One region of the Solibacillus daqui genome, then DNA from elsewhere that is predicted to be linked to it. Evidence: riboswitches for the same ligand, from Rfam matches in the RefSeq annotation. Region 1 holds a riboswitch; the other holds the start of a gene.
What was found. A riboswitch is a leader RNA that binds a small molecule or an ion and turns the genes downstream of it on or off. The one in region 1 is predicted to bind glycine.
Positions count from the first base shown of each region.

Region 2: it holds a riboswitch for glycine, as region 1 does, so the genes downstream of both, O7776_RS11290 (amino acid permease) here and gcvT (glycine cleavage system aminomethyltransferase GcvT) in region 1, are expected to answer to the same signal.

Region 1 covers NZ_CP114887.1:2,539,279-2,550,055, forward strand. Annotated here, with positions in the region: gene gcvPB (aminomethyl-transferring glycine dehydrogenase subunit GcvPB) at 1-463, opposite strand, end outside; gene gcvPA (aminomethyl-transferring glycine dehydrogenase subunit GcvPA) at 456-1,802, opposite strand; gene gcvT (glycine cleavage system aminomethyltransferase GcvT) at 1,827-2,930, opposite strand; glycine riboswitch at 3,092-3,194, opposite strand; glycine riboswitch at 3,198-3,291, opposite strand; gene O7776_RS12325 (shikimate kinase) at 3,421-3,933, opposite strand; gene comGF (competence type IV pilus minor pilin ComGF) at 4,132-4,590, opposite strand; gene O7776_RS12335 (hypothetical protein) at 4,581-4,781, opposite strand; gene comGD (competence type IV pilus minor pilin ComGD) at 4,783-5,325, opposite strand; gene comGC (competence type IV pilus major pilin ComGC) at 5,327-5,644, opposite strand; gene comGB (competence type IV pilus assembly protein ComGB) at 5,658-6,734, opposite strand; gene comGA (competence type IV pilus ATPase ComGA) at 6,715-7,722, opposite strand; gene O7776_RS12360 (helix-turn-helix transcriptional regulator) at 7,902-8,600, shown strand; gene O7776_RS12365 (DUF2626 family protein) at 8,721-8,963, shown strand; gene O7776_RS12370 (MBL fold metallo-hydrolase) at 9,008-9,652, opposite strand; gene O7776_RS12375 (DUF2759 domain-containing protein) at 9,827-10,006, shown strand; gene O7776_RS12380 (LTA synthase family protein) at 10,270-10,777, opposite strand, start outside.
Region 2 covers NZ_CP114887.1:2,326,821-2,337,597, reverse strand. Annotated here, with positions in the region: gene aspA (aspartate ammonia-lyase) at 1-301, opposite strand, end outside; gene O7776_RS11300 (GNAT family N-acetyltransferase) at 683-1,438, shown strand; gene O7776_RS11295 (dehydrogenase) at 1,643-2,170, shown strand; glycine riboswitch at 3,053-3,129, shown strand; gene O7776_RS11290 (amino acid permease) at 3,279-4,616, shown strand; gene O7776_RS11285 (DMT family transporter) at 5,122-6,003, shown strand; gene O7776_RS11280 (hypothetical protein) at 6,074-6,247, opposite strand; gene O7776_RS11275 (MFS transporter) at 6,253-7,449, opposite strand; gene O7776_RS11270 (helix-turn-helix domain-containing protein) at 7,459-8,730, opposite strand; gene O7776_RS11265 (GNAT family N-acetyltransferase) at 8,942-9,493, shown strand; gene O7776_RS11260 (ABC transporter ATP-binding protein) at 9,705-10,610, shown strand; gene O7776_RS11255 (ABC transporter permease) at 10,597-10,777, shown strand, end outside.

The sequences.
Region 1 (10,777 bases):
GGAACGCACGGATCATCATCAATGCTGTCCACTCACCATGTGCACCTGCAGCTGGTTGTAATGTTACTTCATCCATGCCTGTAATTTCTTCTAATGAAGTTTGTAAATCGTATAATAATTCCATTGCACCTTGAGCTGTTGACTCATCTTGTAATGGGTGGATATTTGCAAACCCAGCATAGCGTGCAACGGCTTCGTTAATTTTCGGATTATATTTCATCGTACAAGAACCTAGTGGGTAGAAGCCTGAGTCTACACCGTGGTTACGACGAGAAAGTGCAGTATAGTGACGCATAATGTCTAATTCAGATACTTCTGGTAATTCTGCTACTTCAGTACGAACTAATTCAGCTGGTAGAAGCTCTGCAAGATCGAAATCAGGCACATCTAACGCTTCTAAATTATAGCCAACGCGACCTGGTTTTGTAATTTCAAAGATAAGTGATTGGTTTTCGTTAAGCATTGTAAGCCCCCATCTCTGCAACTAGTGCATCAATTTCTTCTTTCGTACGGATCTCTGTAACTGCGATTAACGCATGATTTGCTAATTCCGGGTAAACGCGACCTAAATCGAAACCACCGATAATGCCTTTTTCAATTAATTTTTTATTGATATCTGTAACGCTTGCATTTGTTTTCACAACGATTTCGTTGAAGTGCGAACCTTGATATGCTACTTCAAATCCAGCTGCTTCAAAGGCATTTTTCGCATAGCGTGTTTTTACGATGTTTTGCTTCGCCATTTCTTGTACACCTTGTTTACCAAGTGCAGTCATTGCAACAGAAGCTGCTAATGCTAATAACGCTTGGTTCGAACAAATGTTAGAAGTCGCTTTGTCACGGCGGATATGTTGCTCACGAGCTTGTAATGTTAAAACGTAACCACGACGGCCATCTTGGTCAACTGTCTCACCAACTAAACGGCCTGGTACTTTACGCATTAATTTGTTTGTTACTGCGAAGAAACCACAGTGAGGACCACCGAATGCTTCAGCGATACCGAATGGTTGTGCATCACCAACTGTAATGTCTGCGCCTAATTTACCTGGTGGTGTTAATACGCCAAGTGCTAATGGGTTTGAAGAAACGATAAATAACCCTTTTGCATCATGTGTAATATCCGCTAATGGCTGTAAGTTCTCCACTTGGCCAAAAAAGTTCGGATATTGAACGATTACACCAGCAGTTTGATCATCTACTAAGCCTTTTAATGCTTCGATGTCTGTTACGCCGTCTTTTGTTGGAATTGTAATAACTTCAATTGATTGACCATATGCATAAGTCGCAACAACATCTTTATATTCTGGGTGTACTGCACCAGAAACTAATAATTTTTTACGACGTGTATGACCTGCTGCTAACATACCAGCCTCTGCTAAAGACGTACCGCCATCATACATAGAAGAGTTTGCTAAATCCATACCTGTTAATTCAGCAATCATTGTTTGGAATTCAAAAATCGCTTGTAATTCCCCTTGAGAAATTTCAGGTTGGTATGGAGTATATGCTGTGTAAAACTCTGAACGAGAAATTACATGATCTACGATAATTGGTTTGTAGTGATTATATACCCCTGCACCAAGAAATGATACGTTTGTTGCTGTATCTTTGTTTTTTGCTGCTAATTGTGCTAACTCTTTCATTAAAGCTGCTTCTGATTTTGCTTCTTTAATGTTGTATTGGCCTTTAAATCGTACTTTTTCTGGAATGTCTGCGAAAAGTTCATCGATTGTAGCAACACCAATAGTTGCTAGCATTTCTTGCTGATCTTGTTCCGTCATTGGTAAATAACGATGTTTCATTACATAACCCTCTTTTCAAAAGTTTTATTTATTACGTTTATAAAATGGTGTTTCAACAATTACTGCTTTTGCGAGTTTACCGCGAATTTCGATTTCTACTTCTATTCCGACTTCAGCAAATTTTGCGTCAATTAATACCAACCCGATGTTACGCTTTGTCATTGGCGATTGTGTACCAGTTGTCACGATTCCAATTTCTACGCCGTCTTTAAATACTTTATAGTCATGACGTGGAATCCCTTTATCAATCATTTCAATTCCAACTAACTTACGCGGTAAACCCTTTTCTTTTAATTCGATTAATGCTTGTTGACCGATAAATTGTGGCTCTTTCGCTAATTTCACTGCAAAGCCGATACCCGCTTCAAGTGGAGTAATATCTTTTGATAATTCTTGACCGTAAAGTGGTAAGCAAGATTCAAAGCGCAATGTATCACGAGCACCTAAGCCTGCTGCTACAACACCTTTGTCTTTACCAGCTTCTAAAATTTTGTTCCAAAGATCCTTGATTGCTGCTGGTGTCCCGTAAATTTCAAAACCGTCTTCACCAGTATATCCAGAGCGGGATACAAGAACTGAATAACCGCCAACTGTTACGTTATCTTGGAATTTGAAATACTTAATAGTTGATAAATCTGTGTCCGTTAATGTTTGTAAAACTTCTTCAGATACAGGACCTTGCAATGCAATTTGAGCGTAGTCAGCTGATGCATTTGTTAGTGTTACATCACCTTCAACATGTTGTTGTAACCATTCAAAATCTTTTTCAATATTTGCAGCGTTAACACAAAGCAAATAACGATTATCTTCTAAACGGTACGTTAATAAATCATCTACAACGCCACCATTTTCGTAGCAAAGCGCACTATATTGAGCTCCACCAATTGCAATTTTTGAAATATCATTTGATAACATTTTTTGTAAGTAGCTTAACGCATCTGTACCTTCTACAAAAATTTCACCCATGTGAGATACATCAAATAGACCAGCGCGATTACGAACTGCATCATGCTCTTCTTTAATTGATGAAAATTGAACAGGTAACTCCCAACCACCAAAATCAATTGTTTTGCCACCATATTTTGCATATTCATCGAAAAGCGGTGTACGTTTTAACTCATTTGTCATGTTCAAAGTCCTCCTTATTGTTATGTATTTTTTAGGTTTTTTAATATAAACCTGCTGGAAAAACACTTTTCGTTTCAAATAATGTATTTCCTATGTGGATATGAGAGTTGATAATCTCAAATCCACAAAAAAAAGACAGACGAACCCCTTATCAAGAGATTCTCTGTCCTTGCACCTGAAAGTTACACCTATTGTTGAATTTCGATCACACAATAGGCTTTCCCCTTTGGTGGCTGTATTGTACTAATACAGCACTCTCCAGAGTTGCGTCCAATACGAGTCTTTTTGCCTGAGAGATTCATAGCACTTGCTACTTGCTCCTTCGGCGACGTGACTTCACGTTCTCTCCCCGTATCATCATCCGCGTTAGCTTCAATTAATTAAATCATTAAGATTACTCTCAGCAATATCCTAACATTGAACGCTATATAAACGCAATCTTTTTTTAATTTTACTTCAAAACCGAACGATTATTGATTTTATTGTTTTTTCATTCGCCTTTCAAACGATTTACCTGAAATGCAATATACTCTACAATTTGACGTAATGTACGACTGGGAGTTAAAACCTGTATATGACCTGCATCACGATAAGATCTCCGTCTGTTGTTATACAGTATTTCTAATTCCTGCTCGGTGGACTTTTGGACAATTGGACGGTTTTTATCATTACGGATTCGCATATAAATGTCCTCAAATTTAGCATCCAGGAAAAATACTAATCCTGTGTGACGCATAATTTTACGATTTTCTTCATTGACTGCTACCCCTCCGCCAGTGGCAATTATGCATGCTTCATCACGAAAACTTTTCAAAAATTCCGTTTCTATTTCGCGGAACCGCGCCTCACCGAATTTTTCAAAGAGTTCAGGAATCGACATTCCCTGTTGTCGGACAATTTCATGATCCATATCATAATAAGGCATTTTCAAGTAATAACTTAACCGTCTACCAATTGCACTTTTCCCGCATCCCATAAATCCTACTAAATATATTTTTCGCATGCCAATCACCTTCTTCTAATTACGAACTACTCCATCTAACTTTACTCACTATTAAGTATATTTATCGTAGCACGAACGTAAATAGATTCCAATGAATTATATATCATAAATTGGCTAGAAAATGCATTTGTATAAAATAAAGCAGCTCCCGTAACAATAAATAACAAAAAAACTGCTAAAAGAAATAAAAAGCCACGTTCATTCACGAGGTAACGGCAAAACAATGACCCTTTCCCGTAATTTCCCATCTTGTGTCACAACTTTCATAATAATTTCATTTCCTTCTTGTCTATATTGTAAACCTTGCACGTTTGGAAGCATGATTTCATTGCCGCCCTTATTTGAACGTTTACGCACGTGATTATTCGGCTGTTCAATATAAAATTCACGATTATCTGGATCATTAGCTGGCTCTAACATCAATATTTTAGGCGAAACAATTTCCCCTGATATAGAATTTTCATTGTATTGATGCACATCATAGACAAAAAGTTCCCAATTTACATCATGCTTTATTTGGTTAATATTTTGAATATCTCGCACCCAAATAACAATCAATAAACTAATCGAAGCAAACAATACGAGCACAGCTAAATGAAATAAACTTTCTAATAATGTAAAGCCACGCTGATTTTTTATTTTCGAAATTAAACACATCGCTCCTTTATCACTCCATTTAGCTCATATGTTACACATATTTGTCCCTCATTATAAATCCATGAATAGAATGTGCCTTCAATTTGCTGATCACCTGACACTTCTTGATATCGTTTGTATTTTAATGCACCATTGAATGCCACTTCTGCAGCATGTGCTTGTTTTTGTTGTATGGTAATATTTTGTTTCATATTAAAGGTGATCGGAATCAATGTTGACGTTAGAAAAAATAAGATTACTGCTGCTAGAAGCGTATCCACAAGAGTTAATCCTGTCTGGTGTTTCAATAACATTTTTTAATATCTGCCTCCCTTTGCCCATATTAATTGTAAAGTGATAAGCATAATTATTGAAATGGTACATAATCGTACCACTGCTTCGAATATTCCCGCTATTATTAAATAATATTTTTGAGTGAGTCGTTGACAAAAAAATCTCAATGCCTGCTGGTAATTCTTGATCAAATAGAACTTCATCACGCTGCGAAAAATTCCTAACGGTTATTCTACGACAATTAAATACTTGGAATTCATAATTGGATTTTGTTTCAATGGCCTTTGCCTGCGCTAAACGGATTAACAGTTCTGTTTGGTCAATAAATTGTTCATTCGTATAATTCGTCAATTTTTCAGTTGTAAAAAATAATACCGAAGAACAAATGATTGTAAAGATTACTAAAACTACAAGCATTTCGATTAATGTGAAGCCTTTTTCGTTTTGGATTGCGTTATTCATCTTACGGTAAACTCGAATCATTAGGAATAGTAGCCATTTTACCATTAAAAGTTATCACAGTTTTATCAGGGCATTTCGGTACTTCTTCTGTAATATATCCATTATCAAATAACTCATTAAAACTTGCAGGATAATCTCCTGTACTAATTCTATAAGCTTCAATTTGACCGTTAAGCATTAGCACATAAGAATCACAGCCCTTCTCATCTATCGTTGCAAAATGCTTGGATACATTGGGAATCGTGATTAAGATTAATATCGATATAATAAACAACACAACTAACATTTCTACTAAAGTAAATCCTTTTTCGTTTTTCACATTTTCCACCTCATTATATAAAGTCAATCACATCATACATTGGCAATAGAATGCTTAAATACGCAGCAATTACACATAATGCAATTACCATAAATAACAATGGCTGAATAATTGCTAGCGATTTGGTGATAATTTTTTCTAGTTTTTCATCTAACAAATCGCAATATAAAACAAGCTCTCTACCTAAAAAACCACTGGCTTCACCATGTGCAATAAAATGTTCAAATTTCGGATAAAAATAACCAACCATTTGTACTGCATTTGCCAATGGGTCACCTAAGATTATTCGTTTGTGTAAGACGTGTGAAATATGAGCGATTTGTTCTTGGTGCTGCTGTATTTTCAACTGTTCGAATGCCTGTTGCAATGATAAACCCGCTAACAATAGGTTTCCAAGATTTCTCGAAAATTGCCTTGTCAAAATTATTCGCCAAAACAAACTAATATAAGGTATACGAAATAATAAATTCAGTTGAAGATCAACACGTTTCTTTTTTACATAAAAGGTAAAACATATCAATGTAATCACAATGAATACGCTAAATATTACAATTAAATCAGGGATGTGTAAGAAAAATGTGGACCATCGGATGCTTGTTGACGAGGTTACGTCAGCTCTAGAAGAAATTACAGAGGACATATTTGGTAAGAAATACGTACGAAAAGCCAAAAATAGCAATACTAAAAATCCAAATAACAATACTGGGTACGATAATACTTTCAATAGCTTGGATTTTGCTTGCTGTTGAAAGGTTAACTGCTTGGACACAATGTAAATCGTGTCATTTAAACGACCTGAAACTTCAGCTAGTTCTATCGAGATTAAATATTGTTTTTCAAGACCTATAGCTTCAAATACTTGTGTCACACTACCGCCACTCGACAATATTTCCTTTATTTGCTGTTGCACAGGTTCATAATTTTTTACGTGGTATGGCAGCAACATTTCAATGCTATGTGCAAATGTATAGCCTTCATTTAATAATGTTGCCGTACGTTCTAATAAGGTAGGGAATTCATGTGCTCTCATAACCGGTTTAGCAAAAAATTGCCGCTTCCAAATCGATTTTTTAACTAGAGGTATATTCATAGCAACCTCCTGATAATTTTTTCTTTTGACCAACAAGCGTTGCGTCTGCGGATAATGCATAGCCCAAATCATTTCGGATTGCTTCAATCACATTGACTAACTCCTTATCATGAAGCACTTCAAATAACGCTTTGTATTCTCCGTCCCGTTCTATTAATGTTTGACAGATAACGGCCTGCAACATTTGGCGCATTTCCTCGTAAGAAACCGATAAATCATGTAAACGATATAAACTGTTTATGCTATCTTTGGCATGGATAGTCGAGATGACTAAATGTCCAGTAAATGCAGATTCAATTGCAATTTTTGCCGTTTCCTTATCGCGTATCTCCCCAATCATCAATACTTGTGGCGAATGTCGTAATATCGCTTTTAATGAAGTTGCATACGTTATGCCTGCGTTTTCATTTACCTGAATTTGCAAAAGTTCTGATTGAATACTTTCAACTGGGTCCTCGATTGTGATGACATGACGATTTAGCTGATACGCACAATAATGAAGTAATGAATACAATGTCGTTGTTTTACCACTGCCCGTTGCACCGCTTACTAAGATCAGACCACTTTCTTGCTGTACTAAACTTTCCAGCAGCTGAGCAGTTCCACGAAAATGGCATAACTCGTGTAGTGGCATCGAATGGTTTTGTTTTAGGATACGAATTGCTAAGCTTTCTTTTTGGTAGGCTGATGGTAAGGTTGAAATTCGCAGAGAATATTGAAAATCTTGAAATTGTCGTTGGAAGGCTCCACTTTGAGGCTTTCGCTTTTCACTAATATCTAATGAGGATAAAAATTTAAAATAAGAAATCATACGAATTGAAAGGTCATTTGAAATGTCTCGTATTTTTTGAAACTGACCATATTTGCGAAACATTAACTGATAATGGTCTTCTCTTGGCAATAAGTGAACATCAGAAGCTTGAAAATCAATTGCTTGCTTTATAAGCTGTACGCACTTTTGTTCAATAATTGATTCTTGTTCGATTATGTTTCACCCCCTTCATCTAATTTATCGAAAGTATATAAGAAGCAAGGTAATATGTGAATATATTTTCTAAAAATTTCTTTTTATGTGATATTTTTGTGTAAAACAGACATTTTCAAGCTCGATTCGTGTAGAATAAAAGAGATGCAATACTATAATTGCCAATGATTGGAGGTTAGAAAATGCTACATCCAATAAAAGTAACAAGTACTTTAGCCGATGAAACACGCTTTTCAATTTATGAATACATGGTACAGTACAAAAGACCGATTTCTGTACAAGAAATTGCCGATGAATTCCAAATACATTCGAATGTAGCACGCCTACATTTAACCAAGCTCGCTGAAATTGGTGCTATTACCGCTGAATTTCTTAAAACCGGAAAGGGTGGTCGCCCCGGACGAGTTTATCAAGTAAAACAAGAAGGGATTCAACTTAGCTTTCCATATCGAGACTCTTCATCACTCTTGAATTGGTGTATTCAATTAATCGATCAGCTTGGTGATGATGCTTTACAACAAGCGAAGAAAATTAGCTACGAAGATGGACGTCGAATGATGCGCGAACTCATAACAACACAATCTGAACATTCTCCACAATCTTTTGATGAAAAATTAGCGCTATTAACAAAAAGCGCACATCAAATTGGTTATGTTCCCGAAGTCCTTAATGAAAATCATTCAAAGACCGTGTTCTTTGCTATTTACAATTGCCCTTTTTATAAACAAATGACTACTAATGGTAAAATCACATGTCAATTACACGAATCATTTTTGCGTGGACAAGTTGAAATATTGTTTGGCAACAGTGAATTTGCTCAATTTGAAAGTATGTTACATAACTGTGATTATTGTAAATACAAAATTACCATAAACAATTAATGGAAAAAAAACACGCGATTGTCACAACTCTTCCATAAGTTCTAGTTTACATTGTTCGGAACATTGCCTTATAATAGATGAGAGATTAGTCTATTTTACGTAAAAGGAGGGAAAATCTAAATGAGCAATATGTATAAAGTTATGGCATTCTGGACAGCTATTTTCGCCGTTATGTTCTACCTTGGTGGTATGAACGAGGTTTCGCTATTATTCATAGGTAATACAGGGTTATTTTTATTATTAGGCTTCTTAAATCTGTCAGAACGCATGTATCTATACATTTTCGGGGCTTACTTAACTGTTTTCTTCGCAGGATTCACGTATTTTACAACATTCATGCACTCTCCTGGTGGAGGACACTAATAAAAAAACGACTGCCATTCTTGCGCAGTCGTTTTTTTATATTGTTAAAACCCATTTAAAAAGGGATTATGATTCATCTCAGCAGCTGGAGTTGTATAGTCACCGTGACCTGGGTAAATAATCGTGTCTTCTGGTAAAGATAGCAACTTATCATGAATCGATTTAAGTAATACTTCCATCGAACCCCCAATTAAATCAGTACGACCTATACTTTGTTCAAATAATGTATCTCCAACAATTGCAAAGCCATCTTCTTTAAAGATAAATGACACACTACCTGGAGAATGACCTGGCGTATGTACCACATCAAATGTAAAGTCACCAATTGCCAGTTCGCCTTCTGTACGAAGAATATGTTCCTCCTTTGGTGCCTTTACAATATAGTTTGGCAACTCGGCATACTTACCTGACCCATTTTTTAGTGGGTCCCCTAACCAATCTACTTCTTTTTCGTGTACATATAGTGGTACATTAAATACTTCTTGTAAAGCCTCTACCGCGCCAATATGATCAAAGTGTGTATGCGTTAATAAAATCGCTAGGGGCTTTAATCCATTACTACGCAACTGTTTTACAATATGTGCCCCCTCTTCACCTGGATCGAAAATTAAACATTCTTTATTTTTATTGCTTACAATATAGCAATTAGTTTGGATTGGCCCAAGTGGATACATTCTGATATTGAGCATTTCATTCACCTCAAAAATTATAATATCTATCACTTCTAGTGTACCATGACTTAATCGTTCATATAAACGTCATTTTTAGTCCTCGACAAACGAAAAGGAAACATTTACAATAAAAGAGGAATATTGTTGCGACATTATTTGGAAAATGATGTCGAAAGGAGTGTCAATTTTTTTATGAACTTATTAATGGTTATTTTTGGTTTAATTGCAATTTTTGGCGTAGTTGGCATATTCCAATCAATCAAAGAAAAAAACATCTTAGCAGTTTTATTTAACGCAGCTGCAGCAGGTGTATTTGGTTGGTTCGTTATTATGACGATTCTTAATCAGGGCTATCCACCGGTACATCAATAATTGTGAAAAATACCCGCACATATGTTGCGGGTATTTTTTATACATTTTTTTGTATCCTACAATTCCAACCAGAATGGGGTGCGCAACTTTTGAACAGTACGCCCCTCACATGATAATAATCCGCTTTAGACTGTCTTCTTCGGTTTCGCAAGTAAAGCGCGAATGTCACTTCTTGTGATAACACATTCATGATTAGTTTCTAGCTAACCTCCATAATCAGCGCAAAAGGGGCTCCCAGAATCACTTCTCGGACGCCCCCTTTGTTACTTTTCATCAACAGTTAGATTACCCGTTTCCACATCATAGAAGCGCAGTAAATCGCCGTTAATAATTTGATCAGAATAACCTAGCTCTTTTGTTGCTCGTTCAATATATGGCTGACAGTTCACCATATCAATCTCTTCGCCAGTTTCACGGTCATAGCATACTTCACCAGCATACACTACTTTATCTGTAATAAATCGACCATCACGGAAAACAACAAAATCCTCATGCTCTTCAGAGAATAAATCTGCACCTAACTGCATGTCCTTAGACGTGTCGATACCTAATAAATGTAATAATGTTGGACGCAAATCTATTTGCCCAGAAACTTCTTCCATCACTTGTCCATCATTTGAGCCTGGAATATGGATGAATAATGGCACTGATTGTAATAATGCACTATCATATGCTGTAATTTCATCTTTACCTAAATATTGTGCCATCGCTTTATTATGATTTTCTGAAATCCCATAATGGTCGCCATACATCACAATAATTGAATTTTCA
Region 2 (10,777 bases), 210 kb from region 1:
TCGAAGTACCAGCGCCACCTTGAATTGGATCTACTACGAATTGATCATGTAGTTTACCAGCGATAATATCATCAGCAGCATGGGCAATAGCATTTGCAATTTTTTCGTCTAATTTGCCGATAGCAGCATTAGCTAAAGCTGAACTTTTCTTTACAATGGCAAATGCACGGATTAATTCAGGATGCATTGTCATTTTTGTAATTGGGAAGTTTTCTAATGCACGAGTTGTTTGAACTCCATAATAAACGTCCTTTGGAATTTCTAATGTGCCTAAAAAGTCTTTTTCAATACGTGTACTCATTTGTACGAACCCTCCAAGAGAATGGTGTAATAGTTGTATAAACAATCCTATTATACGTCAAATTCCACCAAAATCATAATTGCTGAATTATTAGATTATTTGACGTATTCATGTAAAGTACGGAAGTTTTAAATATTCACTTTAAAATGGTGAGATATGCTCTTATTATCGTGAATTTTCACTTTTTTAGACAAAAAATAATATGTTGTTTAAATTTCAAATTACAAATTTGCATGACGTAGCTATATGTGTTTTTTTAAGAAACCATTTTATTACTTATTATTTCCCCTTATTTTATTTAATATCTTTTTGTAAATTTTTTGGTAATATTACATTAGAAAGTAGTTTGACTAATTTTGTAATAGAAAGCAGGGATTATTTATGACTTTATCTTTTCAAAATATAAATATATTTGCGCAACTTGAACGAGAAACGGAACTTTATCGGCATTATCAGCTTGATGAAGTGAAAGACCGCTACGATAGTAATTTTATCGAATTTTTATCAACTCCTACGTTATCCGAACTGCAGGCAGCTTTGGTCTACTTGCAACATAAACATCTCCAAAGTGGACGACAGTTTTTAAAGGCTGTATTTCCACAAGATGAAGAAATTCCAATTGAATTGCATCAATATTTATTATCGGATCAATTTGATATTGCTAGTTTGGAAATGTATTCCATAAATCCGAATGTTTTTACGCGAGAACCGATTTGTCCTGAAGTGACAATCGAATTTGTGTCTCCTAGAACGTTAGAAGGCTATTTAGAGATTCATTATAAAGATGCATTACAATGGGGTGAAAGTTACGCTCAAGCTAAAAGTGCTATGTTAAAAAGGGACTTTGAACTAAAGCGAACAGCTCAAATTGTCGCAACATATAATGGAAAGGTTGTAGGATCGCTTGATGTTATTGAATCAGCAACTACAGCAGAAATTGATAATTTGTTCGTTTTGCCAGCCCATCAAAAGAAAGGGATAGGTACAAAACTTCAGCAATTTGTTATGAAACATTACTCGGAAAAAATAATTATTTTAGTTGCTGATGGGGACGATACACCGCGCGAAATGTACACAAAACAAGGCTATTCCTATATAGGAAAGCGATTTAGTGCATTAAAAACATTATTGGGTTAATAAATGTGCTTGAGATAACTTTAATTCTCAAGCACATTTTTTACGAAAAAGGATAAATTCTCTGATGAAACTTACATGTATAAGGTGTTCAAGTTCGAATAAAACGATACATTTTATTGAATTGTTTAGATAAGAACAGAGGAAGGCTGAACTTTTTTGCCGTTCATGCTACTAATCCATTACTAGAAAAGGAGTTGATTTTTATTGAAGAACTATTTCTTATTATTAAGCATATTACTGGGAACTTTTTTAGTAGGATGTACAGAAAAACAGAAAGAACCTGATACAGATGAAGATGTATCATCTCCAATTGAACAGCCTATAGATATAAATGAACTAAATTATGAATTACTAATGCACTTGGAATTTATACCACATGAAGTAGGGACTTCTATGACATTAATTCAAGATGAAAAGCTATATCAAAGCTGGGCAGAGATATTCCACTTTGATGAGACACCTGTTATTGATTTTGCAACAGAAGAAGTATTATTTGTGACAGAATATTCAAATGGCTGCGGGCTAGTTTTTGATACGTTAACGCAAAAAGAAGATACGCTTCATGTGAAGTTAAATTTCCCTGAAGAAATTCGTACACAAAAATCAATTGCATGTAATGATATAGCAATGCCAAATTCATATGTAATCAAACTAAAAAAGACAAATGCGACAAAAGGTACATTAGAAGATCCGTACGCCATTCGATTAGAAAATGTAAATATAGAAATTTAATGACCTCACAATGAGTATTTTTCAATACAAAATTTAGAATTAAGGACACTCAGATAATATAATTCGTTCTGCTACGCTACGGGGCATGCTTTCCTGGGGGCGTGGCTACAACTAACTATATGCTTGCCACTACGGCGGCAAGTATATAGTGGATTTTCCGCACACGCTTAATCCCCAAGGAGTCCGCCCCTTCTCTTCGCGGCACTCTACTATAAAACTAGAGTTGGTTATTATTACAAAGTGTTTGAATTAAGTGTGCTGAATTGAACTTTGTAATTGAAATATAGTCTACATTCGTCTAAAAATGATTTTATTTACAGAGCTAATTTTTAATTATAGAGAAAATGTTATAAAAAACGTACTACTTTATCCATCACCGCCGCCTCGCGATAGCGCAAGCGGCAGCATTTTGCGCTATTAACTATATAGGAAAAAGTAACATTTTAGTTTTGCGGGCCTTGCATGCGGCATTAAAGACAGTAGTATGGACACGTACCACGTGACCATAATGCTGTCATGCCGTAGCCCGCCAAAATTAAGTAACACTGCACTTAATCCATTTTTTGTTAGTAAATTTGCTCATTATCATTAATGACATTGAAAGGTTTCACTGAAAACTCAATAATTATTTTCAATGTAACATTTTTTTGCATGTAATATTGCTTTTATTTGAGTTGAATTTGTTGAAAAATCGATGTATTTGCTAATTCTCTAGTCGTCGTGTTAGTCGAGGTTATTGTAATAATGAAAGATTACTGCTAGTATTAGTTATTGTACAATAATAGTATTGGCGCGAACAATTCTGTGGATGGAAGATGCCGGAAGCGAATTGTACAATTGAATATTATCAAGCAATGATCGCTGTGGATAACACTACAGACGGGAGCAGTTTCTGGAGAGAGCGCATGAAGCGTCGCCGAAGGGTTCACTATCTCAGGCAAAAGGACAGAAGAGTAATGAGAGACGTTATTATTCTTACGTAAACAGGGACTAGTCAATATACTAGTCCCTTTTCTAATTTTCAGAAAAATTACTTGATGACCGCGAAGATAACTATTATTTGAGCCACAAAAGTGGTATGCAAATATATCTTTTGGAGGAAATCGTCTTGGAACAACCAGAATTAAAGCGCGACCTTAAAAATCGCCATGTACAATTGATTGCGATTGGTGGAACGATCGGAACGGGGTTATTTTTAGGGTCAGGGAAAGCGATCGCACTAGCAGGACCATCCATTATTTTTGCCTACTTAATCGTTGGTATTGCCTTGTTTTTTGTTATGCGTGCGTTGGGAGAATTACTACTTTCGAAAGGTGGCTATTCATCATTTACTGAATTTGCCACTGAATATTTAGGTGATTGGGCAGGCTATGTAACAGGCTGGACGTATTGGTTTTGCTGGATCATGACAGCGATGGCCGATATTATTGCGGTTGGTATGTATACACAATATTGGTTTGATGTACCTCAATGGGTGCCGGCAATTGTATGTTTAGTTGTGTTATTAGCCCTGAACCTATTAACCGTTAAATTATTTGGAGAATTAGAGTTTTGGTTTGCGTTAATTAAAATCATTACGATTGTTGCATTAATTGCGATCGGAATAGTGTTACTTGTTATTGGTTTTGAAACAGAATCAGGCAAGGTAGCCGTATCGAATCTTTGGGAGCATGGTGGGCTATTTCCGAACGGAGCATTTGGCTTCTTAATGGCATTCCAAATGGTTGTCTTTGCATTTGTAGGTGTAGAGCTAGTGGGTGTTTCTGCAGCAGAAACAGCAAATCCACAAAAAAATATTCCTTCTGCCATTAACAAAATTCCAGTACGTATTTTATTATTCTACGTAGGTGCGTTATTCGTTATTTTAACGATTAATCCATGGGATACTTTAAGCGCAGCAAGCTCGCCATTCGTGCAAGTGTTTGCATTAGTCGGCATTCCTGTTGCAGCAGGCTTAATTAACTTTGTTGTGTTAACATCTGCTGCATCAGCAGGAAACAGTGGGTTATTCTCTACAAGCCGAATGCTATTTAGCTTAGGTAATAACAATCAAGCACCGAAAGCATTTGGTAAGCTAAATAGAAATCACGTGCCGCAAAATGGATTGTTGTTATCTTCAATCGTCGTTTCGATCGGTGCATTACTAAGCTATTTAATGCCTGAAAATGCATTTAATGTCGTGACAACAATTAGCGCGATTTGCTTTATCTGGGTATGGGGTATCATTTTAATCTCACATATACTGTATAAAAAACGTCATCCTGAATTGCATAAAGCATCGATTTTTAAAGCGCCTTTAACGCCATTTGTGAACTATGTAGTCTTGGCATTTTTCGTATTTCTACTAGTAGTAATGGCCATTTCTGAATCAACACGCACAGCGTTATTATTAACACCTGTTTGGTTTGTCATGCTATTCGTGATTTATTTTATGCGTAAAAAATAGTTAGAAGGATTTGTCCTAGAAGTATTTCTGGGACAAATCCTTGCGCCGAGGTTGGAGGCTAGCGCGAAGCTAGTCATGGATGCGTTGTCAAAGGATTTGACGCTTTTAGCATTCGCTCTTTCCTTCTAACCACCGCAGAAGCACTGCCCTTAAGCGGTTTATTTAACACATGAACGATGGTCAGCCCGAAAAGTATATACTTTTCGGGTTGATCTTTATTTAGATTACGTCCCTAACATTTGAATATGCAAAAAGAAAAACAAAATGTTATTCGTAGATTTTGTTTTAGATCAAATCAATAGTGAAAAATAGTTGTCCAGTTTTCGCTCGAAATTGGATAGTTTCAGTTGATTGCGGATAAAAGCTACTGAATAACTAAATATACAGAAAAAAATTTTTTTCGGCTATCGAAATTCTTGTTATGATGGTAACAGTTTTGTTTATTTGAAATAATAACAGTTTGCAAAATGTAGCAGCTTGTTCATTTCTAAAAGGAGTTTTATCAGTGAGTATTAAAAAAGCGAATTTTTTATTAGTACTAGTTACGGTAGCGTGGGGAGCATCGTATTTATTTACAAAAACAGCTGTGATGGAGCTAGAGCCATTTACATTGATTGCCTACCGTTTTTTAATAGCGTTTGTCATTACGGCAATCGTATTTTGGAAACGAATTAAACAGGTTACAGCACAAACTATTTTGGCGAGTAGCTTACTTGGTTCTATTATGGCATTAGTTTGTATATTATTTGGCTATGCACTAAGAATTACAGATGCCTCTGTTGCAGGATTTTTAATAGCAACGACAGTTATTATTATTCCATTATTAATGATTGGTATAACACGTAAATTACCAACTCGACAAGTCATAACAGGGGGAATAATCACATTAGTTGGCTTAGGGCTTTTATCGTTAAAGGGTTCGTTTTCGATTAGCTTTGGCATGGCGCTATGTTTAATAACGGCGTTTTTATATGCTGTACATATTATTTTGAATAATCATTTCGTTCTAAAGCATGATAGTTTACAGCTTGGTGTGTTTCAATTATTTTTCACAGGTTTCTTTAGCTTAATTGGAGCATTGTTAAATGAACCGCTCGTATTACCACAAACTGCAAATGGGTGGGGCTCGTTGTTTATGTTAGCGATTTTTTGTTCAGCCTTTGCAATTATATTACAGTCTATTGCACAAAAGTACACAAACGCAGTGTCGACAGGGTTCATCTTTTCGCTTGAACCAATCTTTGCGGCCATGTTTGCCTTTGTATTTTTAAATGAGAGAATGAACGGACAAGAAATGCTAGGGGCACTCTTTATTTTTGTGGGTGTGTTAGCAGCGAACTATACACCGCCAAAGGTAAGGAAGCTTCAAGTTAATATGCAGAATTAAGACCGTGTTTTATGGCTTTTGATTTAATAGGGGTGTGCTGAAGGTTATTTGACGAAGCACACCCCGTTTTTTAAGTTAATTTACTAAATAATTGTGCGCGAGCCTCTTGATATACTTTTGCATCACATTGCTCGCATGAATATTTTCCTTGCATATTTTGCTTAAATAATCGATATTTGTTCGAGCCTTCTTCAACGAAAAAAACCTTTTTACAACAATAACAAATCGTTTCGTATCGAAACATAGTTTTTATACCCCTATCCTATTTTTGTTAACGCTTATAAAGCGATATAGCACACAAGCTAAAGTAAACGCTATTAAGGAGAACATGCTTGTCGCCAGTTGGATTGAAAACCATTGTGCACATAATCCGATTATTAGCGTTATAATAATTTGTAATATGCTCTCAAATAGCGAAAGTGCACTTGTAAATCTCCCCAAAATTTCAGTTGGAACCCTATTTTGATAGATAGTCGCATACCCGGTATTGCTAAACGACATGAAAAAGCCAAGTAGGATGAAAGCAATAATCGCAAGTATTAGATTGGGTGAACCATAAAATATCGTATAGCAAGCTAAAGTCAATAATAGCCCAGCTCCAATATAAGTTGAGATTGATAGCTTCCTGACAAAGCTTGCCGCTGCAATGCCCCCAACAATAGAGCCAATCCCAGTAACCCCAACAATGACACCATAAGATGCATCAGAAACATGGTGGAAATCTTTTAAAAATGACATCTCCTGTGAATCAAGTGCATGGGCAATCATCAAGACGCAGCTATACAACACGAAAAATTGTAACAAGCTTCGATGCTGTGACATCACCTGCCATACAACCTGAAAATCTTTACGTAGAACGGTTGGAGAAATGATTTTTTGTCCGTCCGTAACACGCTGTGAGATATTAGGTAACAAGTACATAAAATAGGCACTAATTAATAACATACAACTGTTCACCCAAATCGTGATAGATGTATTTGTCATTGCAATAATTATGCCACTAAGTGCAGGACCAATCATAAAACTACCTGAACTTAAAATACTATTAATCGCATTGAAACGCGGTCGGTCCTGCTCGGTAACCAATTTAGTAATCATATAAGTACTGCTTGGTTGTGCAAAACTTGCGGAAATATTTGTTAAAAATACAAAGCTAAAAATTATCCATATAGATGGTGCAAAAGGTATCATAAATACAACTATTGCTCGAAACACATCGCTCAATATAAGAATAATACGTTTATTTGAGCGATCTACAATTGAGCCAACAAAGAAGCTTGCAACAATTCGAGCAATTGGGCCAATCATATACAAACCAGCAACCATAGTGGGGGATTCGGTCATATGCCAGACTGTTAAATTCAATGCAATTAAATAAATCCAACTGCCAAGTCTTGAAATACCTTGACCAATCCACAATAGAAAATACTCTTTTTTATAGTTCATACATCACCTCTATTTGCTCATTCGTTCGCGAATTTTTTCACTAGCCTGTAGCGCTAATTGATAGCAATTACTTGCTTGTTTATATGCATGTAAGTTTTCATAAAATCCTGCCCAAAGTGGTGCGTAAAAAAGAGTGAGTGCAAAATATTGTTGCTGTTCAAAATGCGGAAATGCTTGTTCCTCTAATTGTTTGAGGTCGGATATTGAACATTCTTTTTCACATGCATAGGCAAGGAGTGCGCGTTGGTGTAAATGGTGTGGAACAGAAAATTGGGCTTTGTCGTACTTATTTAATAAGTGATTTAGCTGTGTAAAATCTTGCAACTGATAACATGTGCGCATCCAATTAATGACGGAATGTAAATCGTGCTCATAGTGCTGCGCTAGTGCATAATGCTTACAGGCTTTTTCGAAATCCTTTTGGCATTCATAGCAATACGCAATATTGTTATATATTGAACTAAATTGCATAGGTGTTTGAATAGATGGCACATGGTTCAGTAAATTTAATCCAGCGTTATATTCGTTTAATGCTTCGTTAAAGCGATTTAAATCATTGAAAATGACACCTTTCATAGAATAAAGCTTTAGTTGAAATAGTGGTTTAAATAAATGACTGATATGATTTGTCGCCAATTCAATATGATCTAGTGCTTTTTGAAATTGATAGCTTCGGTGATTGGCAAATGCAACATGATAATGATAATTTGCCTGCTCAAAATCACTTGCCCGTATCAAGAGCTGTGCGTTGAAGTTATTTTGTTCTCGATCGGCTAACTGTTTAAACTCTAAAAAGGACAGGTGTGCAAATGCTGTTATCGCGATATAAAGTGATGTCATACGGTCAGTATTATATGGAATAAACGGCTCTAGCTCGTTTAAAATAGAGCTAGCCATTTTATCTTGCTTAATCGAGAGTAAATAACGGCAATAAATGAGCTTAGCAATTAGCTGATGATCAAATAGCTGGAATGTTTGCTCGTATTCTTGAAGCAGTTTGATTTCTTCGTCAGAAAGCGAATCGTTTGATAAAAGCTTTTCGTAAATGACTTCATACGCCTGTAAGAAGTGCTGCTCTTGATGCATCGTTTCGGTTAAACTAATGCTAAGTCGATTGAATAATTGCTCGTACAAAGCATATTCGGCAATGACAATCCCATTTTCGATACGACTTAAATAGGACGGTGTACAAATGCCGAATGCGACATCATCCTGCTTAAGCTTTTTTTGCTGGCGTGTATATTTGATTAATTTTCCCCATTGTTGCTCAAGTGTTTCCATTGTGTTCACCCCTTGGAATTATTTTACCAAAATATTCTCGGGAAAAATTGTGAAATTCTAGAAAATAAGATGAGCTCAAGTCATTATTCGAAGAATACTTACACAATTCGAACAAAAGAATCATGTTAAACTATTGCATAAAAAACAATCGCTCTATATGATTAGAAAAATACTATAGAATTCTTTGTTTTTAGATTAGGGGAGAGCATGTATGTTTTTTTATGAGGTCGATAATGAGATTCAATTAAAGCTTGTAACGCAACAAGATGCAGAGGAAATCTTTGCATTTGTAGACCGTTCTCGTGATTATTTACGCGAATGGCTAGGCTGGGTAGACAATACAAAAACGGTAGAAGAATCACGCAAATTTGCTGGGTATAATCTAGAACGTTTTGCTAAACGTGAAGGGCTCGATACAGCAATTTACTATAAAGGACAATTTGTTGGCAAAATCTCTATCAACACAATCAATTGGTCGTTAAAAAAATGCGAAATCGGATACTTTTTAGATGAAAACTTCCAGGGAGAAGGCATTATGACACGCGCGGCAAAAGGAATGATTGATATTGCCTTTCATGAATATAAATTGGAAAAAGTAGAAATCCGTGCTGCAGAGGGCAATAAAAAAAGCCGTCACATTGCGGAGCGTTTAGGCTTTATGTTTGAAGGAACAATTCGCAATGCTGAATGGCTATATGACCATTATGTAGATCATGCGGTGTATGGGTTACTTGCAGATGAATGGATTGGTGAATATAAATAATTTTTGCCTCGTCGAAAAAAGAATTTGACGGGGCTTTTTGTTTGTTGTGAAACGGTGAATTACTCGTCACATTTACAGAAATGAGTAATTATAAAAGAATGAAAAATGGAAATTTCATCTTTTTTGAAACTATTTTCCTTTTAATACGTATGTATGAAGGGAATGGTAATAGCTATTATACGTTTTACGAAAGAAAGAGTAGGTGGAATAGGTGACACAACCAATTGTAGAAATTAAGAATTTGAACAAAACGATTAAAGGCAAGCATATTATTAAAAACTTGAATTTAACGTTTTACCCTGGTCAAATTACCGGATTTTTAGGGCCAAATGGTGCAGGGAAAACAACAACCATTCGAATGATGACGGGTCTGATGCATCCGTCTGAAGGGGAAGTAATTATCGATGGTCATTCGCTTTCTAAGAAGTACGAGGAGGCGATTAGTCATGTAGGGGTAATTGTAGAAAATCCTGAAATGTATAAGTATATGACGGGCTATAAAAACTTGCAGCACTTTGCCCGTATGCATAAAGGGGTTACGAAAGAGCGCATTGATGAGGTCGTTGCTCAAGTGGGCTTAGAAAACCGTATTCATGAAAAAGTAAAAACGTATTCACTGGGGATGCGTCAACGACTTGGTTTGGCACAAGCAATGCTACACCGTCCGAAATTTTTGATTTTAGATGAGCCAACAAACGGACTAGATCCAGCAGGTATTCGCGAATTTCGTATGTACTTACGACGAATTGCTACTGAGGATAATGTGGCGATCGTTGTATCAAGTCACCTATTATCAGAAATTGAGCTGATGGTTGACCGAATAGCTGTTATTCAAAATGGCGAATTAATCGATTTACGCGAGCTAGAGCAACAGGCTGCAACACAGTACTTGATAGAAGTTGGTCAGCAAGAGCAGGCAATTGCGCTGTTTGGTGACAAGCTAACAAAGCAAAATACAGGCTTCTTACTTGATTTAACGAAAGAAGAAGTGCCAGCAATTGTGCGTCAACTAGTGGAAGCGGGCATTGATTTATACTCGATTCAGCCTGTACAAAAACGTTTAGAAGATCAATTTATTGAAATGACAGGTGGAGGTGCGATCGATGCAATACGTTAAAAATGAATGGATTAAAATGTGGTCGCAAAAAAACGCCTGGATTATGCTTGTTATTGTATTAGGGTTATTAGCATTGGTGACAGGGATTAATAAATATTATGAAGAACCTTCTGGTACTGAAGCTGAACGTCTCAAGGCGAACGAGGTTCATTTAGCAGAATATAAAG